Linked DNA regions of Bradyrhizobium sp. WD16. The protein of the gene in region 1 interacts with the protein of each later gene in a pairwise test. Links are inferred from orthologs where the notes say so. Each region holds a gene or a part of one and is shown in the gene's direction. Other genes may lie near its edges. The genes, in order: hflC and ftsH.

The links.
Region 2: the proteins of hflC (region 1) and ftsH interact in binary tests that used the Escherichia coli proteins (3 or more experiments, as listed by UniProt). The link is inferred for Bradyrhizobium sp. WD16 from one-to-one orthologs.

What each region holds. Positions count from the first base shown.
Region 1 is NZ_CP028908.1:3,264,838-3,268,150, forward strand. The notes cover bases 163-3,162. They hold hflC (protease modulator HflC), read left to right. Parts: upstream 163-1,197; coding sequence 1,198-2,127; downstream 2,128-3,162. Other genes in these bases: hflK (FtsH protease activity modulator HflK), read left to right, coding at 163-1,201; DB459_RS15080 (DUF2065 domain-containing protein), read left to right, coding at 2,346-2,546; DB459_RS15085 (Do family serine endopeptidase), read left to right, coding at 2,960-3,162. Outside these bases: more of hflK, read left to right, coding at 62-162; more of DB459_RS15085, read left to right, coding at 3,163-3,313.
Region 2 is NZ_CP028908.1:2,254,882-2,258,132, forward strand. Bases 88-3,025 are described here. They hold ftsH (ATP-dependent zinc metalloprotease FtsH), read left to right. Parts: upstream 88-564; coding sequence 565-2,487; downstream 2,488-3,025. Other genes in these bases: tilS (tRNA lysidine(34) synthetase TilS), read left to right, coding at 88-140; DB459_RS10460 (GntR family transcriptional regulator), read right to left, coding at 2,578-3,025. In the rest of the region: more of tilS, read left to right, coding at 1-87; more of DB459_RS10460, read right to left, coding at 3,026-3,251. UniProt on the Escherichia coli protein: Acts as a processive, ATP-dependent zinc metallopeptidase for both cytoplasmic and membrane proteins. Plays a role in the quality control of integral membrane proteins.

The sequences.
Region 1 (3,313 bases):
CGCGCCGGTCCCGCTGCCGCCCTCGCCGGTCGGCCAGTGAAGCCGCGCCAGGGAGAGTTTGATGTCGTGGAAGAACCAGGGTGGCGGTCCGTGGGGCCCGGGTCCGAAGGGGCCCTGGGGCTCGGGACCGCAGTCGTCGGGACCGCGTCCGCCGGATCTCGAGGACATTCTGCGGCGCGGCCAGGACCGTCTGCAGTCGCTGCTGCCCGGCGGCCACTTCTCGACCATGGGGATCGCGCTCCTGGTCGTCGCCGTACTCGCGGTCTGGGGCCTGTCGGGGTTCTTCCGGGTGCAGTCTGAAGAACTCGGCGTGGTGCTGCGTTTCGGCAAGCACGTGCGCACCGTCCAGCCCGGCCTGAATTATCACCTGCCTTATCCGATCGAGACGGTGCTGCTGCCCAAGGCGCTGCGCGTCTCGACGCTGAGCATCGGCATGCGCTACGACGAGGCGCGGCGCGGCGGCGGCTTCCGCGACGTGCCGGAAGAGAGCCTGATGCTGACCGGCGACGAGAATATCGTCGACGTCGATTTCACGGTGCTCTGGCGCATCAAGCCCGATGGGGTCGGCGACTACCTGTTCAACATCCAGAACCCGGAAGGCACGGTGAAGGCGGTGGCGGAGAGCGCCATGCGTGAGGTGATCGGCCGCACCAACATCCAGCCGATCCTGACCGGTGCGCGCGCACCGACCGAGGCGGCGGTGCAGGAGCTGATGCAGAAGACGCTGGATACCTACAAGTCCGGCATCCTGGTGCAGCAGGTGCAGATGCAGAAGGTCGATCCGCCGGCGCAGGTGATCGATTCCTTCCGCGACGTTCAGGCGGCCCGCGCCGATCTCGAGCGCCTGCAGAACGAAGCCCAGACCTACGCCAACCGCGTCGTTCCCGACGCCCGCGGCCGCGCCGCCCAGATCCTCCAGGTGGCCCAGGGCTACAAGGAGCAGGCGGTCGCCGAGGCCAAGGGCCAGACCGCGCGGTTCCTCAAGGTCTATGACGAATACAAGAAGGCGCCGGACGTTACCCGCCAGCGCATTTATCTCGAGACCATGGAGCGCGTGCTCGGCGCCGCCGACAAGGTGGTGATCGATCCGGGCGCCGGTGGCCCAGGCGTCGTCCCCTATCTGCCGTTGTCGGAGCTGGCGCGGCGGCCACCGCCGGCCCAGGCGCCGGCGCAATCGAATACCAGTGGGAGCAACCGATGAGATCCAGCGTTTCGGGCGTCGTCGCGCTGCTGGTGCTGCTCGCCGTCATCATCGTCGTCTATTCCTCCGCCTTCACCGTCCGCCAGACCGAACAGGCCCTGGTGGTGCGCTTCGGCGAGCCGGTCCGTGTCGTCACCGAACCGGGGCTGAACTTCAAGGCGCCGTTCGTCGACGCTGTGATCAGCATCGACAAGCGGATCCTCGACCTCGAGAATCCGTCCCAGGAAGTGATTGCCTCCGACCAGAAGCGTCTGGTGGTGGACGCCTTCGCCCGTTACAGCATCAAGGACGCGCTGCGGTTCTATCAGCGCGTCGGCTCGATCCAGGCGGCCAATCTGCAGCTGACGACGTTGCTCAACTCGGCGCTCCGCCGGGTGCTCGGCGAGGCCACCTTCATCCAGGTGGTGCGCGACGAGCGCGAAGCCTTGATGCGGCGGATCCGCGAGCAGCTCGACCGCGAGTCCGACATCTACGGTATTTCGGTGGTCGACGTCCGTATCCGCCGCGCCGATCTGCCCGAGCAGAACAGCCAGGCGGTCTACCAGCGCATGCAGACCGAACGTCAGCGCGAGGCCGCCGAGTTCCGCGCCCAGGGCGGCCAGAAGGCTCAGGAGATCCGCTCCACCGCCGACCGCCAGGCCACCGTGATCATCGCCGAGGCCAACTCCCAGGCCGAGCAGACCCGCGGCGAGGGCGACGGCGAGCGCAACCGTATCTTCGCCGAGGCCTACAACAAGGATAAGGACTTCTTCGCCTTCTACCGTTCCATGTCGGCCTACGAGACCGGCCTGAAGGCGGCCGATACCCGTTTCCTGCTGCGGCCGGATTCGGATTTCTTCCGCTATTTCGGCAGCGCTGCCGGCGCGACGGCGAAGCCGGCACCAGCCCCTGGCCAGCCGGCGGGCGGTTCGGCTACACAGCAATAGCGTCTCAAGACCGCAAGGAAAGCCGGCATCGCCGGCACCAGCGCGGTGGATCTGACGCGCGTACGCCCGTCAGATCCAAAACCGCACTAGAATCAGATTGATGCTAGTGTCCCTTGGTTTCCAATGTTCGTATGAGCGCCTGTTGGAAACGGGACACTAGCGAGCCGCCCGGCTGCGGGCGGCTCGAACGAAACCTAAGGGGCGGGGAACAGGTGGCGATGAGGTCGATCGGGTTCGCGGATTTCCTCATCGGCATCGGCGTGCTCCTGGTGATCGAAGGCCTGCTGTTCGCGGCCGCTCCGAACTGGATGCGCCAGGCGATGCGCAGCGCGCTCGTCACCCCGGACAACATCATGCGCGCCGCCGGCATCGGATCGGCGGTGATCGGGCTGATCCTGATCTGGTTGATCCGGCGCTGAGCGCGATCGGTTGCGCCTGACTGATTGACGGTTGAACCGCCGCTCCGGCATGGCATTCTAGTGTCCCGTCTCCGAATTACCGTGCGAGGGTGAGGCAAATGAAGCGGTAATTCGGAGACAGGACACTAGCCGCTGGCCAGGCCTGTATTCCGCCGCAATCCGGGCCTTGATCGGCGCCGAGGCGTCGGCTCGCGCGAGGTGCTTGCGCCAGCAGCGCGGCCGGCGCAGTCTCAGATGGCCTGGCGCCAGATCTCCGTTTTACCAGGACCCGTTTTACCAGGACCCGTTTTCCAGGAGTCGACCACCCAATGACCGACGCAATCTCCGCATTGACCGCCTGCCGCGCCGCCCCCACCGTCCGTCGCGGGGTCTCGGCGCGAGGGCTGGTCCGTGCCATCGCCGGCGCAGGCCTGATGGCCATGCTGATGGCGTCGCCAGCCTCGGCGCGGGGTCCCGAGGCGATCGCCGACGTTGCCGAGAAGGTGATCGAGGCGGTGGTCAATATCTCCACCTCGCAGACGGTGGACGGCCGCGAGGGCGCCCAGGCGATGCCGCAGCTGCCCCCCGGTTCGCCCTTCGAGGATTTCTTCGAGGACTTCTTCAAGAACCGCCGCGGCCGCGGCGGCGACCGCAATGCCGACAAGGGCGGGTCGCAGCCGCGCAAGGTGAATTCGCTCGGCTCCGGCTTCATCATCGATCCGTCAGGCATCGTGGTCACCAACAATCACGTCATCGCCGACGCCGACGAAATCAACGTCATCCTCAAC
Region 2 (3,251 bases), 1.0 Mb from region 1 along the record:
AGGCCTGGGCTCGGCCGCCTGCCCGGGTCAAGCAGACCCTGGCGGGAGCCGTCGTCAGTCTGGGGACAAAAGGTGTCTCGGTGGCGCCGGCACCGCCGCGACGCGCGCCGCGGTCGGCGGTACCAGAGAACGAACTTTAACCAAGCGACCGACGGGTGGGGGCAAGGCCCCGATTTGTCGCGGAGCAGCGGCAAAATGCGCTAAATAGTCTCAAGGGGTTCCCTTGGCAGTGGCCGAGGGGACACCTAGATTGTAGGGCTGTAGCCGTCGCCGTGTCCGAGCCGAAAGCTCGTGTTCAAATCGGTGATCCGCCGAAGGGAGGATACGATTTGGCCGGAAGCTTGGTTCAGAGGCTTGGTTCAAATTTAGCCTTGGTTGGAAAGCATACTTCTCTCCAGCTCACTTGGCTCACTTGGCCCGAAATCGGCCGGCAGCACGAGTGCGTATGACGACCGGTCCCGACCATCTGCCATTTCGACGCCCCTCGGGGGGTTCAGGCGGCAATGGAGAGGCTGGGGTGATGAGAAAATCGGCCGTGCTGATGCCGGCCACGAAGGAATCCGAATGAACGCCAATCTGCGCAATTTTGCCCTCTGGGTCATCATCGTCTTGCTGCTGTTGGCGTTGTTCACGCTGTTCCAGAATCCGGCTCAGCGCGCCTCATCGCAGGATATTTCCTTCTCGCAGCTGTTGTCCGAGGTCGACCAGGCTCACGTCCGCGACGTGGTGATCCAGGGCCAGGAGATCCATGGCACCTTCACCAATGGTGGCAGCTTCCAGACCTACGCGCCCAACGATCCGACCCTGGTGAAACGCCTCTATGACGGTAAGGTGTCGATCACCGCGCGTCCGCCGGGCGACAATGTCCCGTGGTTCGTGTCGCTGTTGGTGTCGTGGCTGCCCTTCATCGCCCTGATCGGCGTCTGGATCTTCCTGAGTCGCCAGATGCAGGGCGGTGCCGGCAAGGCTATGGGCTTCGGCAAGTCGCGCGCCAAGATGCTGACCGAAGCGCACGGCCGCGTCACGTTCGAGGACGTCGCCGGCGTCGACGAGGCCAAGCAGGACCTCCAGGAGATCGTCGAATTCCTGCGTGACCCGGGCAAGTTCCAGCGTCTCGGCGGCCGCATCCCGCGCGGTCTGCTGCTGGTTGGTCCTCCGGGCACCGGCAAGACCCTCATCGCCCGCGCCGTGGCCGGCGAGGCCAACGTGCCTTTCTTCACCATTTCCGGCTCGGACTTCGTCGAAATGTTCGTCGGCGTCGGCGCCTCGCGCGTCCGCGACATGTTCGAACAGGCCAAGAAGAACGCGCCGTGCATCATCTTCATTGACGAAATCGACGCCGTGGGCCGCCATCGCGGTGCCGGCCTCGGTGGTGGCAATGACGAGCGCGAGCAGACGTTGAACCAGCTGCTGGTCGAGATGGACGGCTTCGAGGCCAATGAAGGCGTCATCCTGATCGCTGCGACCAACCGGCCCGACGTTCTCGACCCGGCGCTGCTGCGCCCGGGCCGTTTCGACCGCCAGGTGATCGTGCCCAATCCCGACGTGGTCGGCCGCGAGCAGATCCTCAAGGTTCACGTCCGCAAGGTGCCGCTGGCGCCGGACATCAATCTCAAGACGATCGCGCGCGGCACCCCGGGCTTCTCGGGCGCCGACCTGATGAACCTCGTCAACGAAGCCGCCTTAATGGCCGCCCGGCGCAACAAGCGCATGGTCACCCAGAACGAATTCGAGGACGCCAAGGACAAGGTGATGATGGGGGCCGAGCGCAAGTCGCTCGTCATGACCGAAGAGGAAAAGCTCCTCACTGCGTATCACGAGGGCGGTCACGCCATCGTCGCGCTCAACGTCAAAGCTACCGACCCGGTGCACAAGGCCACCATCATCCCGCGTGGTCGCGCGTTGGGCATGGTGATGCAGCTGCCGGAGCGCGACAAGCTGTCGATGTCCCTGGAGCAGATGACCTCGCGTCTCGCCATCATGATGGGCGGCCGCGTTGCCGAGGAGCTGATCTTCGGCAAGGAGAAGGTGACCTCCGGTGCCGCCTCTGACATCGAGCAGGCGACGCGTCTCGCGCGCATGATGGTGACGCGCTGGGGTCTGTCGGACGAGCTCGGCACGGTGTCCTACGGCGAGAACCAGGACGAGGTGTTCCTCGGCATGTCGGTGTCGCGCACGCAGAACGTCTCCGAAGCCACGGCGCAGAAGATCGATGTGGAAATCCGCCGTCTGGTCGAGGAGGGCTATCAGGAGGCGACCCATATCCTGACCACCAAGCGCGACCAGCTCGAGACTCTCGCCAAGGGCCTTCTCGAATTCGAGACGCTGTCTGGCGACGAGATCAACGATCTGCTCAACGGCAAGAAGCCGAATCGGGAATCGGTGCTGGAGCCGACGACGCCGCGAACTTCCGCGGTCCCGCCGGCCGGCCGGCCGCGGCCACGGCCGGAGCCGGACATCGGCACTGAGCCCCAGCCTCAGGCTTGATGCCTCTCGTTGCTCTCTCGAAGTGAACTCTCGAACCGCCGGATGCGCCCGCATCCGGCGGTTTTCATTGGTGCAGCCTTGATCGCCCGATCAGGCGCGGTCGTTGGCTGGCGGCCGTGCGAGGCCATGCTCGATCGAGGCCGCGGTTCGGGTGATGTGTTTGGTCATCAGCTGTGCTGCCCGCTCGGCGTCGCGCGCCAGGGCTGCTTCCATCAGCTCCCGATGTTCCGGGCCAATGTCGCGGTCGCCCTTGTCCGCCGCCAGCGCGAGGTCGAGGTAGCGTTCGTTGTGGACGAACAGCATCTGGCGCAGCTTCATCAGCCACGGGCTGCCGCAGGCAGAGGCAAGGATGCGATGAAACTCGGTATGGGCGGCGCTCCAGCCCTGATCGAAGCCGCCCGTCTCGCTCATCATCGGTGTGCCGGCAAGCCGGTGATGGCTCGCCAGCACCGCTGCCTCCCAGGCGACGTCGCCATTGGCGATGGAGCGGCGCAGACAAGAGATTTCCAGATCGATCCGTACCGCACAGAGGTCGCGCAGGTCGGCGACCGAGACCGGAGCGACTCGGAAGCCGCGTTGCGGCTCGGCGGTGACGAGGCCCTCCGAGGTAAGGCGGGACAGCGCCTCCCGCACGGCGCCGATACTGACGTTCAGGTTGGCGCCGATCTCGCTGATCTTGAGGCGCTGCTCGGGGCGGTGCTGGCCACTGAGCACTTCGGCGCGTAGCCGCTCATAGACGGACTGGGTGGTGCTGGAGGGTATTG